One region of the Micromonospora sp. WMMD1120 genome, then DNA from elsewhere that is predicted to be linked to it. Evidence: riboswitches for the same ligand, from Rfam matches in the RefSeq annotation. Region 1 holds a riboswitch; each other region holds the start of a gene.

Region 1 (4,897 bases):
CAGTGACAACGACGCCGCGGTCGCGCTGTGGCAGCGGATCGGGGGCTCGCGCGGCCTCACCGCCGCCAACCGCACCCTCGGTCTGCGGGAGACCAAGCCCAACTCCCACTGGGGCCTCACCACGACCACCGCCGCCGACCAGCTCCGTCTGCTGGCCGCGCTGACGGCGCCGACAGGGCCGTTGACCCCGCAGGACCGTGCCTACGTCATGGGCCTGATGAAGAAGGTGATTCCCGAGCAACGCTGGGGAGTCCCCGCCGCGCGGGAGCCGGGCAACCCGTCCGTCTACGTCAAGAACGGCTGGGACACCGCCGACAGCGACGGTGGCCGCTGGATCGTCAACAGCATCGGACGCATCGTCGAGGCCCGTCACGACTGGCTGGTCGCGGTGCTCTCCGACCACCACGTGAGCCAGGAGGAGGGCGTCCGCGTCGTCGAGAAGGCCGCCACGTACGTGCTCAAGGAGCTGCGTGCCGCCACCGCGGGCGACGGTCCGCAGCCGGGCTAGGTCGCGCCGACAGTGCCGGCCTGCGCGCCGACGCTATCCTCCGATCGTGGGACTGCGGTTCGAGGTGCGTCAGTCCGACTCGGACTGGGTCGACACCGTCTGGACCTGCACGAGCGAACGGGTCACCGAGATGACGTCGGTCGCGGGAGTGCGGTGGGGCCTGGTGTTCTGGGAGCAGGCCGGTCGGGCGTACGCGGGCGTCACCGGCCCGGAGACTCGCACCCGCGCGGCGCCGGTGCCGGAGGGCGCGACGTTCACCGGCATCGAGTTCGCCGTGGGCACGTCCCTACGGGCCGTGCCCACGCCGGCGCTCGTCGACGGCGGCATCGTGCTGCCCGACACCGGACGGCGGACGTTCCGGCTGGACGGCGCGCGCTGGGAGACGCCCGGCCCGGACGACGTCGAGGCCCTGGTCGAGCGGCTGGTCAGGGCCGGGACGGTGGTCCACGATCCGCTCGTCCGCGAGGTGCTGCGCGGTCACCGCCCGCCGGTCTCCGGGCGCAGTGTCGAACGTCGCTTCCGGGCCGCGACCGGTCTGACACAGGGCGGCGTCCGGCAGATCGAGCGCGCCCGTACGGCCGCGGTCCTTCTGGCTGCCGGCGAGCCGGCGGTCGACGTCGTCGCCAAGCTCGACTACTTCGACGAGCCGCACCTGGCGCGGGCGCTGCGCACCTACGTCGGCCGCACCGCCGGCCAACTGCGCGAGGGCGTCGGCGGCGCGATCGCCCTGGACCTGGATCAGCGCCGGACGTCGTAGACCAGTTTCAGGATGCCGTTCGAGTACGTCTCCGACTCGCGCAGCGTGAGCATGTGCTTGTCCCGGTCGGCCCGGCCGAACAGGGTCTTGCCGGCGCCGAGCAGCACGGGGAAGACGAGCAGGTTGTACTGGTCGATCAGACCCGCGTCCGACAACCGGCGAGCCAACTCCGCGCTCCCGTGGATGAAGATGGCACCGCCGTCACCCTCCTTGAGCGCGGCGACGTCCGCGGTCGAGCGCAGGATCGTCGTCGGGCCCCACCCGTCCACCAGGGCGTCGTCGGTCAGCGTGCTCGACACGACGTACTTGGGCAGCTCCCGGTAGCCGGCGTGGTCCTCCGAGCCGGGCCAGACCGGTGCGAACACCTCGTAGCTGTGCCGGCCGAACATCAGCGCCGTCGTCTCGGCGAGCTCCTCGCCCTTCAACGACCACGCCTCGGGGACGAACTCGAGGTCCTTGAACACCCAACCGCCGCTGCGGTGCTCCTCACCCGGCCCGCCGCCCGGCGAGTCCACCACGCCGTCGAGCGACATGAAACCGGTGTAGACCACGCGACGCATCGTGTTCACTCCTCAGGTTCGGCGGGGTGCTGGACCCAGGCTAGATGGAGGCGGTGGCGACCGTCTTGGACAGAAACGACAGCAGCTACCGGGCTGACATCCGGGAGCTGGGAAGCGGGTGGCCGGCGGCTCGCGGACAATGGGGTCATGAAGCGAGAGGTTGGCCTGATGCGGATGACCGGGGCGCGCGCCACCGGTGCGGCGGCGACCGGCGCGGCGGCCACCGGCGCGCGGGCCGCGGGGGCGGCGTCGCTCGGCGCCCTGGCCGTCGGGGCGCTGGCGGTGGGCGCCGTGGCGGTCGGCGCGCTGGTCATCGGGCGGCTCGCCATCCGCCGGGCGGTCGTGCGGGAGCTGCGGGTCGGCCGGTTGGAGATCGACGAGCTGGTGGTGCACCACCGAGCCGGCGAGGGGTGACCAGCGCGGGGTCGGTGCGCACTGCCGGCTCCGGCTGGCGCGGGAGTGCCGCGCCAGCCATCCGGTCACCCGGTCACCCGCTGGTCCATCGATCGTGGTGGATCACCGCCGACACCGGCCGTCGCTGCCGCCAGCCGTGGCGCTCCAGGTCCGGCGTCTGCTCCAGATGGGTGACCGGGCCGAGGCAGAGCCACGCCACCGGGCGGACGGTGGCCGGAATGCCGAGCAGGTCACGCAGGAACGGCTCCCGGTAGAACGAGACCCACCCGACTCCGAGGTGCTCGGCGGTCGCGGCCAGCCACAGGTTCTGGATCGCCAGGCAGACCGAGTAGAGGCCGGCGTCGGCTATCGCGTGCCGACCGAGCACCGCCGGCCCACCCCGCTCCGGGTCGTAGGTGACCACGACCGACAGCGTCGACTCGCGTACACCATCGATCTTGATCCTCGCGAAGCGTTCCGCCGCCGCGCCGTCGAGGGTGGCCGCGAAGATGTCCCGCTCCTGTTCCACGTGCCGGTGGAACTCGTGGCGCAGCCCGGGGTCGCGGACCACTATGAAGTCCCAGGGCTGGGACAGGCCGACGCTCGGCGCGGCGTGCGCCGCCGCGAGGACCCGCTGCAACGTCTCGTCGGGGATCGGCGCCCCGGTGAACTGGGCGCGTACGTCCCGGCGGCGGTGGATGGTCTCGTAGAGTCCGGTGTTCACGGCAGGCTCCCGCTGCGCTCGTGCCCCGTTCGGGGCCGGTGACGCGAGGCCGGTCTTCGGACTCCCGGATCTGCGCTGGTCACCCGCCTTCCCAGCCCTCTCGGGGCCAGTGGCTGCGTCTGGGACGCGTGGGTGGCAGCTCCCCGGTCACCGCGGCGGGCCCGTGCCGGATTCACACCGGCTTCCCGATTCTCCCCACTCGCGCGGGGCACCTCGCAACGTGTGTGCCACCGCCCACCATAGTCGGGAAACGGACGGGGTGGTGCCGGGGCGTGACGGCGTCGGAGGCCGCTCACCCGGGGGCGCCGACGACCGGCTGCCGAAGGATCGTGCGCCGCCGGTCGGGGGCGACCCTGCGGAAGTCGCTGAGGTAGATCTCGTGGTGCCGCCCGCTCATCCGGAGCCCGTTGCCGGGGATGAACTCGTCGTGCAGGTGGGCGAGCACGGCGGTCTCGTCGTCGAAGGACCCGATGTGCAGCGTCTGTACGCACCGGCCCTCGGACAGCGTCTGGACGCGGACGTCGTCGAGACGCGCCGGTCGGCGCTTGGCGCCGGCCTGCCCGACGGCGGCCGCGACCATGGACTCGTCGATCCAGTCGGGAACCATCAACAGCAGCGTCCAGTTCCACAGTGACTTGTCCCGCGCCGTGGTGAAGGACGTCATGTCCTCGGCCCACCACAGGCCCTCCAGCGGCGGGACGACGTAGTCGCGCCCGAGGTCACGCTTGCTGGCGAACTTCAGCGTGTACGCCACCGGGTAGAGCGTCTCGATCGCCTCGGTGAACGCGGGTGCGGTGTTGGGGTCGCCGTGGCCGTCGACCATCAGGTACCGCATGTCGGGCACGTCGACCAGCCGGAACCGGCCGCGCTGCGCCCGGTAGGCGTCGAGGGTCCTCCTGAAGTCGACCTTGCCCACGCTGGTACCGGTCACGGGGCGCACCGGACCCGCTGCGGATCACCGGCGACGGCGTGCCATCCACTGCCAGATGTGGGTGCCGTTCTGGCTCGGGTCGTTGCGGGCCACGTAGATCCACGACCAGTGACCGGGGAACCGGTATCCGTTCCAGACGACATTGTCGTACAGGGTAACCAGCGATCCCGGGATGAGGTCGTGGGCGTGGATGGTGTTGGTCTCCGGGGGCACGGTGTCGTCGTCGAGCGACGTGACCAGCCAGGTCGGGGTGCGGATCGCCGCCAGCTCCGCGTCGGTGACCAGCGGCGGGCCGTCCCCGCCGAGCGGCTCGACGACGCCGCAGATCGGCACCGACGCGGCGAACAGGTCGGGATAGGTGACCGTCATCTCCAGGGACATGTAGCCACCGTTGCTGCAACCGACCACGTGGATCCGGTCGGGGTCGACCCGCTCCCGGCGGACGAGGTCCTGGATGATCTCGCGGATCAGCGGGGCGAACCGCGGGCCGTCCTCCATCCAGTAGGACGTGCTCTGCGGCGCGACGACGTACGCGCCGGAGAAGATCCGCTGCGCCTCCGGCGTGGCGAAACCGAGCGCGCCACGGTTGGCGCGCAGCGTGGTCTCGTTGTCGTAGTAGTCGTCGGGCAGCGACGCGCCCTCGCCGGCGCCGTGCAACCAGACGATCAGCGGCCGGCGACCGTGGCGGAGCGAACGCTCGGGGGAGTAGAGCCGGTATTTCATGCCGGAGCGCGAGACGTGGTGCGTGAACGCGTCGACCTCGGGGTTCGACAGCCGCCCCTGTACGAAGCGCGTGATGGTGACCGGCGAGCCGTGCCGCCGGACGAGTGGGGTGTTCTGCGTGATGGTGTAGACGAGATCGAGCCGGACGTTGCGGCCCTTGCTCAGGATGTAGCCCAGGGTGCCGCCACCGGTCTGACCCTCGGCGTGACTCAGCTCCAGCACGACGTTCCCGCGTCGGTCGAGCCGGGCCGCGGTCACCGTACGGTCCAGGTCGTACTCGCTGAAGATCAGGTCACCGGGC
Region 2 (4,897 bases), 1.1 Mb from region 1:
AGCGTCGACTGTCACAACCGGGTCGCGTCGATGCCCGCGTCAGCGTCGTCGGGCAGCCCGTGCAACGACTCCTCCACGCCGATCAGGTGGTTGGCCATCCGGGTGCGGGCCCGCTCCGGGTCACGCGCCACGAGGGCCTTGAGGATCGCCACGTGCTCGTCATGGGTGCGCCGGTCGGCGCCCTCCTCGTGCAGGCTCCGCCAGAGCCGCCCGCGGATGGTGCGCCCGGCGAAGGCCTCGATCAGGCCGACGAGCACCGGGTTGTCGGCGTGGCTGGCGATGATCCGGTGGAACGCGATGTCGATCTCCATGATCCGCTCGTGGTCCGGCGGTGACTGGCCGACCAGCCGGGCCGCCTCGTCGAGCAGGTCCGCCGCCTGGGCGAGCGCCTCGTCGGTGATCCTGGTCGCCGCCAGCCGGGCGGCCTCGCACTCCAGCAGCCGTCGTACGGTGTGGATGTGCCGCGGGTCGCCCTGCCCCTGGAAGTCGACAACGAAGCCCATCGGGGCCAGCAGTTGCGGCGCGTCGAGGTTGGTGACGTACGTGCCGTCGCCCTGGCGGATGTTGACGATGCCGAGGATCGACAGGGCCGACATGCCCTCGCGCAGCGAGCCCCGCGAGACGCCGAGCGACTCGGCGAGGTCCTTCTCGATCGGCAGCCGGTCACCGGGCCGGAACTTGCCCTCGAGGATCATCCGCTTGATGCCGTTGACCACTTCGTCGGTGCGAGACATGACTCCCCTAGCGGCCTGCGGATGTGGCCGTCCCACCCGCGATCACGAACGGCTCCGGAGATGACACGGTAGCCGGCTCTGTCGCCGCCCAGTAGTGGCCGTCGGGGAAGCGGTAGAGCGCGATCGACTCCGGGCGCATCCGGGTGGAGTAGCCCGGCTCGCGGGGGAGTACGTAACCGCTGCCCGAGCCGGCGTCCTTGATGACGCACGGGTCGGTGAAGTGCTCGTGCAGGTGGTCGACGAACTCGGTGACCCGGTTGGTCAGATCGCCCGATATCGCGACGTAGTCGAGCACCGACACGTGTTGCACCATCTCGCAGAGCCCGACGCCCCCGGCGTGCGGGCAGACGGGCACGTCGAACTTCGCGGCGAGGAGCAGCACGGCGACGATCTCGTTGATGCTGGCCAGGCGGCCGGTGTCGAGCTGGCAGAAGTCGATGGCCCCGGCCTGGAAGAGCTGCTTGAACATCACCCGGTTGTGGCAGTGCTCGCCGGTGGCGACGCCGATCGGAGCGACCGCGCGCCGGACGGCCGCGTGTCCCAGGATGTCGTCGGGGCTGGTCGGCTCCTCGATCCACAGCGGCGTGAACGGGGCCAGGGCGGTGACCCACTCGATGGCCTGGCCGACATCCCACACCTGGTTGGCGTCGATCATCAGGTTGCGCTCCGGGCCCAGGATCTCCCGCGCGATGGCGCACCGGCGGATGTCGTCCTCCAGGTTGGCGCCCACCTTGAGCTTGACGTAGCCGTAGCCGGAGTCGACCGCCTCCTGGCAGAGTCGGCGAAGCTTGTCGTCGCCGTAGCCGAGCCAGCCGGCCGAGGTGGTGTAGGCGGGGTAGCCGGTCCGCTCCAGCTCGGCGACCCGGTCGGCCTTCGTGCTCTCCTTGGCCCGAAGGATGGCCAGCGCCTCGTCGCGGGTCAGGGCGTCGGACAGGTAGCGCAGGTCCGCGATGTCGACCAGGTGCTCGGGGGACATGTCGACGAGCAGTCGCCACAGTGGTTTGTCGGCGAGCCGGGCGACCAGGTCCCACGAGGCGTTCAGCACGGCGGCGAGGGACAGGTGGACGACACCCTTCTCGGGTCCGAGCCAGCGGAGCTGCGAGTCGGACGTGAGGAGACGGTAGACCGCGCCCATGTCGGCCGCCATGGTCGCCACGTCCATGCCCACCAGGGTCTGCGCCTGGTGCGCCGCCGCCGCGGCGACGATGTCGTTGCCGCGGCCGATGGTGAAGGTCAGGCCGTGGCCGGCGAGCGGCACGCCGGCGCTGTCCACGCCGTCGGTGTGCAGGACGACGTAGGCCGCCGAGTAGTCGCCGTCCTTGTTCATGGCATCGGACCCGTCGGCCGTCAGGGAGGTGGGGAAGCGGACGTCCTCGATGGTGACGGCAGTGATCTGCGGCATGCGCTCCTCGCCCTGCTCAGCTAAAGATCAGATGAAAATCGGAGTATACGGAGGGCTGATCCAGCCCGTCAACGACATCGATCATGCCGGAAAGGCAGACATCCGATGTTTGGTCGTCGATGTCACCCCGGGCGCGATGTCGGCCCGCGTCCCCTGTCCCTGGTCGGCGCCCGACTGTGATGGCGCTTCCCGAGATGCCGTTAGCCGTGCAGCACAGCACGGGTAAGGGGCAGTGTCGGGGTGGGTCCACGCGGAGAGAGCGGAAGATTGGATGTTCGCCTCTCGGGAGCGCATCGACGTCGGATTATGAAGAGTGTTTGTTGTTGCCGGTAGCCGCATACATCAAATCTTTTTTCTCGGTCGGGCGGCGTCAGCGAATCCACGGTGGCAGAGCCCCGCTCCGGCCCACCCCCGGGCTGGTGACGATCGTCACCGCTGAACGCCCGACACGCCCGGAACCGACATGTGGGGTGTGACAACGCCACCGTCCCTATATATGGTGTCGAGCGCAGCTGGTTCGGCCGCTCATCCGGCGCGGTCGAGGCAAGAGGGAACCCGGTGTGAATCCGGGACTGTCCCGCAGCGGTGAGTGGGAACGACAGCCGTCATCAGCACTGGGCCACCGATCGGCCTGGGAAGCGACGGCCAGTAGGAGACCGGCGAGCCCGGTCGTGCCCGCGAGTCCGAAGACCTGCCAGCGCGCCGCGTACCCGAACCCGGGCGCGCGGCGGTCCGAGGCCGCGTGGGACGGCTGACGCCACCCGACCCCACGCCGCGCGGGCGTGGCGTCCGACGGTGTCCGTCTCCTCGTGTCCGAGGGCCCCCAAGGTCTCGAACTCCCGAGGAGCGAGTGGTGACAGTCACCGAGGTGGTCCCGGTCAGCGGCGAGACGCCGCGGCGGACCCCGATGCAGGTCCGCAAGCGCGACGGCGCCACCGAAACCGTGGACGTGAACAGGATCGTCCGGGCGGTCGAGCGGTGGGCCGACGACCTCACCGACGTCGACCCGATGCGGGTGGCCACCAGGACCATCAGCGGCCTCTACGACGGCGCGACGACTGCCGAGCTGGACCGGCTGTCCATCCAGACGGCGGCCGAGATGATCGGTGAGGAACCGCAGTACTCGCGCCTCGCCGCCCGGCTGCTGGCGGGATACGTCGACAAGGAGGTGCGTCGGCAGGGGATCACCGCGTTCAGCGCGGCGGTCCGGCTCGGCCACGCCGAGGGCCTGATCGGCGACGACACCGCCGCGTTCGTCGCCGCGCACGCCGAGACGCTCGACGACGCCGTCGACCCGGACGGGGACCGCAGGTTCGAGTACTTCGGCCTGCGCACCGTGTACGACAGGTACCTGCTGCGCCACCCCACCAGCCGGCTCGTGCTGGAGACCCCGCAGTACTGGCTGCTGCGGGTGGCCTGCGGGCTGTCCCGCACCCCGCAGGAGGCGGTCGACTTCTACCGACTGATTTCCAGCCTCGCCTATCTGCCCAGCTCGCCGACGCTGTTCAACTCCGGCACCCGGCACACCCAGATGTCCTCCTGCTACCTCGTCGACTCCCCGCGCGACGAGCTGGACTCGATCTACGCGCGGTACGCCCAGGTCGCCAACCTGTCCAAGTTCGCCGGCGGCATCGGCATCGCGTACTCGCGGGTCCGGTCCCGGGGCGCGCTGATCCGCGGCACCAACGGGCAGTCCAACGGGATCGTGCCGTGGCTGCGGACGCTCGACGCCAGCGTCGCCGCCGTCAACCAGGGCGGCCGGCGCAAGGGCGCGGCCTGCGTCTACCTGGAAGCGTGGCACCCGGACATCGAGGAGTTCCTGCACCTGCGGGACAACACGGGCGAGGACGCCCGGCGGACGCACAACCTGAACCTGGCCAACTGGGTCCCGGACGAGTTCATGCGCCGCGTCGAGGCCGACGAGGTGTGGTCGCTCTTCGACCCGCACGAGGTGCCCGAACTGCCGGACCTGTGGGGGGAGCGGTTCGACGCCGCGTACCGCGCGGCCGAGGCGCAGGGCCGCTACGTGCGGCAGGTCCCGGCGCGCGAGCTGTACGGCCTGATGATGCGTACCCTCGCCCAGACCGGCAACGGGTGGATGACCTTCAAGGACGCCGCCAACCGGCTCTGCAACCAGACCGCCGAGCCGGGCAACGTGGTGCACCTGTCCAACCTCTGCACCGAGATCGTCGAGGTGTCCAGCGACGCCGAGACCGCCGTGTGCAACCTGGGGTCGGTGAACCTCGCCGCCCACCTCGCCGACGGCGGCATCGACTGGGAACGGCTGCGCGCCACGGTCCGGACCGCGGTGACCTTCCTCGACCGGGTCATCGACATCAACTACTACCCGACCCCGCAGGCGGCGGCGAGCAACCCCCGCTGGCGGCCGGTCGGGCTCGGGCTGATGGGTCTGCAGGACGTGTTCTTCGCGCTGCGCCTGCCGTTCGACTCGCCGGCCGCCCGGGAGCTGTCCACCCGGATCAGCGAGGAGCTGTACCTGACCGCGCTGGAGACCTCCGCCGACCTGGCGCGGGAGTTCGGCGCCCACCCGGCCTACCCGCAGACCCGGGCCGCGCGGGGCCAGCTGCAACCGGACCTGTGGGGTGTCGAGGGTACGCAGACCGCCCGGTGGACCGCGCTGCGCACGGCGGTCGAGGCGTACGGGCTGCGCAACTCGCTGCTGGTGGCCGTCGCGCCGACGGCGACCATCGCCTCGATCGCCGGCTGCTACGAGTGCATCGAGCCGCAGGTGTCCAACCTG
Region 3 (4,897 bases), 1.8 Mb from region 1:
CTGGTTCTTCACCGCCACCGCGATCCGGGCGAAGGAGCGTTCCATGTCGGCGCGCGCCTCCCGCCCGTCCAGGCCCCGGCCGTAGGCGTAGCCGCCCCACACCGCGTACACCTCGGCGAGGTCGGCATCGCTGCGCCAGGTCCGGGCGTCGATCAGCGGCAGCAGGCCCGCGCCGTACGCCCCGGGCTTGGAGCCGAAGATCCGGGCGGTGGCCCGCCGCTCGTCGCCGTGCTCGGCGAGGTCGGCGGCGACGTGCGCGCGCAGGTAGTTCCGCTCGTCCGGCTCGTCGAGCGCGGCGACCCGCCGGACGGCGTCGTCGAGCAGCGCCACCACGTGCGGGAACGCGTCGCGGAAGAAGCCGGAGATGCGTACCGTGACGTCGACCCGGGGCCGGCCCAGCTCGGCGGTGGGCACCACCTCGATGCCGGTGACCCGGCGGGACCGGTCGTCCCAGACCGGCCGGCAGCCGAGCAGCGCCAGCACCTCGGCGATGTCGTCGCCCTGGGTCCGCATCGCGCTGGTGCCCCACACGGTCAACCCCACCGAGCGGGGGTACGCCCCGGTGTCGGCGAGGTGCCGGGCCAGCAGCGAGTCGGCCAGGGCCACCCCGACGTCCCACGCGTTGCGGCTGGGGATGGCCTTCGGGTCGACGGAGTAGAAGTTGCGCCCGGTGGGCAGCACGTTGACCAGGCCACGGGTGGGTGAGCCGGACGGGCCGGGCGGCACGAACCGCCCGTCCAGCGCGCCGAGGGTGTGGCGCAGCTCGTCGGTGGTCCGGTCCAGTCGGGGCACCAGTTCGGTGGCGGCGAAGCGCAGCACCGCTGCGGCGTCCGGGATCGGGCGGCCGGTCACCTCGAGCACCACGGCGTCGACCGCGTCCACCGCCCAGTTGAGGGTCTCCATGCCGACCACCAGCCGCCGGGCGACGGCCTCGATCAGGTCGATCGCGTCGGCGGCGGTGCCGGCCGGCCCGTCCACCACGTCGGTCAACGCGGCGGGCAGCGCGAGCCGCTGCCCCGGGGACGCCAGCAGTTCCTGCTCGTCGAGGGCGTACGCGGCGGCGAGGGCCTGCCGCAGGCCGGGCAGGGCGCGGGTCCCACCCCAGATCTGTGGGGCGCGCAGCACCGCGAGGACCAGGTTGACGCGCGGCTCGCCGGTGGGCGCGTCGGCGAGGATGTGCAGCCCGTCGCGGATCTGCACGTCCTTGACCTCGCAGAGGTAGCCGTCGAGGTGCAGCACGAAGTCGTCGAAGTCGTCGGCGTCGGGCATCGCCTCGGCGTGCAGGTCGTGGTGCAGCTCGGCGGCGCGCACCAGGTCCCAGATCTGCGCCCGCACGGTCGGCACCTTCGCCGGGTCGAGGGCCTGCACTGTCGCGTACTCGTCCAGCAGTTGCTCCAGTTTGGCCAGGTCGCCGTAGGTCTCGGCGCGGGCCATCGGTGGCACCAGGTGGTCGATCACCACGGCGTGCGCCCGGCGCTTGGCCTGGGTGCCCTCGCCGGGGTCGTTGACGATGAACGGGTAGACCAGCGGCAGGTCGGCCAGGACCGCGTCGGGCGCGCAGTCGGCGGCCAGGCCGAGCCCCTTGCCGGGCAGCCACTCCAGGGTGCCGTGCTTGCCCAGGTGCACCACGGCGTCCGCGCCGAAGCCGCCGTCGGCGACCGGGGCGGCCAGCCAGCGGTACGCGGCCAGGTAGTGGTGACTGGGCGGCAGGTCCGGGTCGTGGTAGATCGCGATCGGGTTCTCCCCGAATCCACGCGGCGGTTGGATCAGCAGCGCCACGTTGCCGAAGCGCAGCCCGGCGAGCACGATGTCCCCGTCGTCGGTGTACAGCTCGCCCGGCGGGTCACCCCAGTGCTCCCGCATCCGCTCGCGCAGCTCGGCCGGGACCTGCTCGAACCAGCGCCGGTACGTCGGACCCGGTATCCGGGCCTCGGCGGCGGCCAGTTGCTCCGGGGTGAGCCACTCCACGTCGTGACCACCGGCGGCGATCAGCGCGTGGATCAGCGCGTCGCCGTCCGCCGGTGGCGGCGCGTCGCCCAGGTCGTAGCCGGCCTCGGCGAGCGCGGCGAACAGCCGGACCGCCGAGACCGGGGTGTCCAGCCCGACCGCGTTGCCGACCCGGGAGTGCTTGGTGGGGTACGAGCTGAGCACCACGGCGACCCGCTTGTCGGCGTTGGGCACGTACCGCAGCCGGGCGTGGCGCACCGCGATCCCGGCGACCCGGGCGGCCCGCTCGGTGTCGGCGGCGTACACCGAGAGACCGTCCGGGTCGATCTGCTTGAACGAGAACGGCACGGTGACGATCCGGCCGTCGAACTCGGGGATCGCCACCTGCATCGCCGCGTCCAGTGGGGACAGGCCGGCGTCGCTGCCGGCCCACTGCGCGTGGGTGCTGGTCAGGCAGAGCGCCTGGATGACAGGCACGTCCAGGGCGGCCAGGGCGCCGACGTCCCAGGCGTCCTCGTCGCCGCCGCCGGAGGCGTCCGCGGCGACCGCGCCGCCGGCGGCCAGGACGGTGACCAGCAGCGCGTCGCAGCGGGCGAAGAGCCCGAGCGGGCCGGCCCCGGCGGTGAGCCCGCGCAGCGATCCGCAGAAGATCGGCAGCGGGTTGCCGCCGGCCGCGCGTACCGCGTCGGCGAGCACGTCGACGAAGGCGGTGTTGCCGGCCAGGGCGTGCGCCCGGTAGAAGACGATGCCCACCGTGGGCCGCTCCGGGTCGCTCGGGTGGTCGCCGTGCACGCCGTACGCCGGGGTCGGCGTGGGCGGGGTGAACCCCTCGCCGGTGAGCAGCACCGTGTCGGACAGGAACCGGGCGAGTTGCCGGAGGTTGTCCGGTCCGCCCTCGACGAGGTACGCCAGCGCCTGCGTGACCACTCCGGACGGCACCGTGGAGATGGCCATCAGCTCCGCGTCGGGCAGCGCCTCGCCGCCGAGCACCACCGTCGGCAGGCCGCTGGCGAGCACCGCGTCGAGGCCGTCCGGCCACGCCTGCCGACCGCCGAGCAGGCGTACGACGACGAGGGCGACCCCGTCGAGCAGGGCGGGCACCTCCTCGGCGGCGACCCGGGCGGGGTTGGCCAGCCGGTAGTCCGCGCCGCTGGCGCGGGCGGCGAGCAGGTCGGTGTCGGCGGTGGACAGTAGCAGGACGCGCACGGTGGGCTCCGGAGGGTGACGACCCGGCCGCCACGCGGGCGACAGGGACGATGCGGGTGGGTGCGACGAGCCGGGAGGGTGGCGGATTACCGCTGCCGGGCGCGCGCGTCCTCGGGTCCGCCGGAGCGGCGGCTGCGCTGATGACGACGATGTTCGTCGATGAATGAGACGCTGTGCGTCATCCGGTCCTCCTCGGGTGTCCACGCCCTGGGGCACATCCCGACGGCCGAAGTATCCTGGCTTCCGGATCGACGCTCTCCCCCGGCCTTCCAACCGCAGACACACGGTCGTGACTCACGAGGGGGGATCACTCCCCGGTGACAGTGGCGGGACCGCGTCGGAATCGCACCGACTTCCTTCACTGCCGTCAGGCCGCGAATGCTGCCACACCCGCGCGCCGCCGGTCAACGCCGGCCCGGGCCCTGCCAGGCGGGCGCCAACCATCGCCAGTTGTCGATCGGCCTGCGCGTCGACGCCTGCCACGCAGCGCCCCGGATCGATCCCCCACGCCCTTTGCTCTGCCTACCCGGACGCACCGGTGACCGACCGTCACCGGTGCGTCGGGATAAGCAGAGCAAAGGACGCGCATGGCTGTTCGGGGCCGCGCGAGCGCCCCTTCTGGCCTGCGCCGACGATCCCGCCGGGCGGGCGCGCGACGGCCCGGTCACCTCGGATCGGCGCGGGCCGGGCCACCGTCCGCCGTCGATCCCGGAGGTCGATCATCATCGTCGCCGTGCGAATCCGGCACCTCGCCGGTCGGGTCCGACGCTGTCCGGGCGACCCGGGCCGGGAGGCGGTTCCGACCGGCTCGCCATGGTCACCGACGGACCGGGCAGTGTGATGATCGACGCTGGGCAGAGCCCGCCGGTCCCGGTCAGCCGTCCAGGCCACCCCCGGGCCGTCCGGTCTCAGCGGGCGCGCCGCTCCGGGTGCGCGCGGTTCCACACCCGCATCCGCTCCGGATAGCCGGTGCGCGCCGCCTCGTACAGCGGCACCGCGTGCTTTCGGGCGATGCTCCCCGCCGCGCGCGGCGTGCCGGTCCGGCGACGGATCCACTCGCCGTCGTGGGCGATCGCCACCACGGTGGTGTCCGTGGCCGTCGTCTCCGGCTCCAGGTAGAACTCCACCCCACGCCGGGTGGTGACGAACGTCTCCAGCGCCGCGAGGTCGTCGCGGGTCGCCTCCCGATCCAGCTTCGTCGGGGTCGCCTCGACGCCCCGTGACCGGCGACTGAACCAGCCCATGACCCGCCCCTCTCCTCGACGCCCTCCAGTTCAGCACCGCAACCTGGCAATACGCTGCGTGCCGGATGGGAGCAGGCTGACCCACGGCGGATGGAACCACCGGCGGGTGACCGGTGTCATGAGGGTGCTGCGAACGGAGGTCGCCCTGGACGACGACGCGCTCGTCACCCGCGCTCAGGCCGGTGACCTGGAGGCCTACGACCTCCTGGTCGCTCGGCACACCGCGTCCGCGTACCGGACGGCGGTGCTGCTCGGTGCCGGCGCGGACTCCGAGGACGTCGTCCAGGAGGCGTTCGTGAAGGCGTACCGCACGCTGGCCCGGTATCGCGGCGACGGGTCCTTCCGGTCCTGGCTGCTCGCGATCGTCGCCAACGAGACCCGCAACCTGCACCGCTCCCGTGGCCGGCGCGACGGGCTCGTCCTACGGGCCGCGGCGGCGCGCCCGGACGCCGATGTCGCCGGGGACGGGGCCTTCGACGCCGTCCTGGCCGGGGAGCGCC

What was found. A riboswitch is a leader RNA that binds a small molecule or an ion and turns the genes downstream of it on or off. The one in region 1 is predicted to bind cobalamin.
Region 2: linked by a shared signal. The riboswitch ahead of O7634_RS23140 (ribonucleoside-diphosphate reductase subunit alpha) and the one ahead of bluB (5,6-dimethylbenzimidazole synthase) in region 1 are both predicted to bind cobalamin.
Region 3: linked by a shared signal. The riboswitch ahead of cobN (cobaltochelatase subunit CobN) and the one ahead of bluB (5,6-dimethylbenzimidazole synthase) in region 1 are both predicted to bind cobalamin.

Annotation. Positions count from the first base shown of each region.
Region 1 covers NZ_JARUBO010000005.1:3,938,137-3,943,033, forward strand. The annotation lists gene O7634_RS18545 (serine hydrolase) at 1-508, shown strand, start outside; gene O7634_RS18550 (helix-turn-helix domain-containing protein) at 555-1,265, shown strand; gene O7634_RS18555 (dihydrofolate reductase family protein) at 1,247-1,825, opposite strand; gene O7634_RS18560 (hypothetical protein) at 1,973-2,239, shown strand; gene bluB (5,6-dimethylbenzimidazole synthase) at 2,313-2,942, opposite strand; cobalamin riboswitch at 2,972-3,173, opposite strand; gene O7634_RS18570 (GyrI-like domain-containing protein) at 3,235-3,873, opposite strand; gene O7634_RS18575 (prolyl oligopeptidase family serine peptidase) at 3,898-4,897, opposite strand, start outside.
Region 2 covers NZ_JARUBO010000005.1:5,054,209-5,059,105, forward strand. The annotation lists gene O7634_RS23125 (aldo/keto reductase) at 1-1, shown strand, start outside; gene O7634_RS23130 (FadR/GntR family transcriptional regulator) at 12-734, opposite strand; gene O7634_RS23135 (enolase C-terminal domain-like protein) at 742-2,136, opposite strand; cobalamin riboswitch at 2,633-2,850, shown strand; gene O7634_RS23140 (ribonucleoside-diphosphate reductase subunit alpha) at 3,044-4,897, shown strand, end outside.
Region 3 covers NZ_JARUBO010000005.1:5,718,853-5,723,749, forward strand. The annotation lists gene cobN (cobaltochelatase subunit CobN) at 1-3,153, opposite strand, end outside; cobalamin riboswitch at 3,383-3,512, opposite strand; gene O7634_RS26475 (hypothetical protein) at 4,062-4,397, opposite strand; gene O7634_RS26480 (RNA polymerase sigma factor) at 4,516-4,897, shown strand, end outside.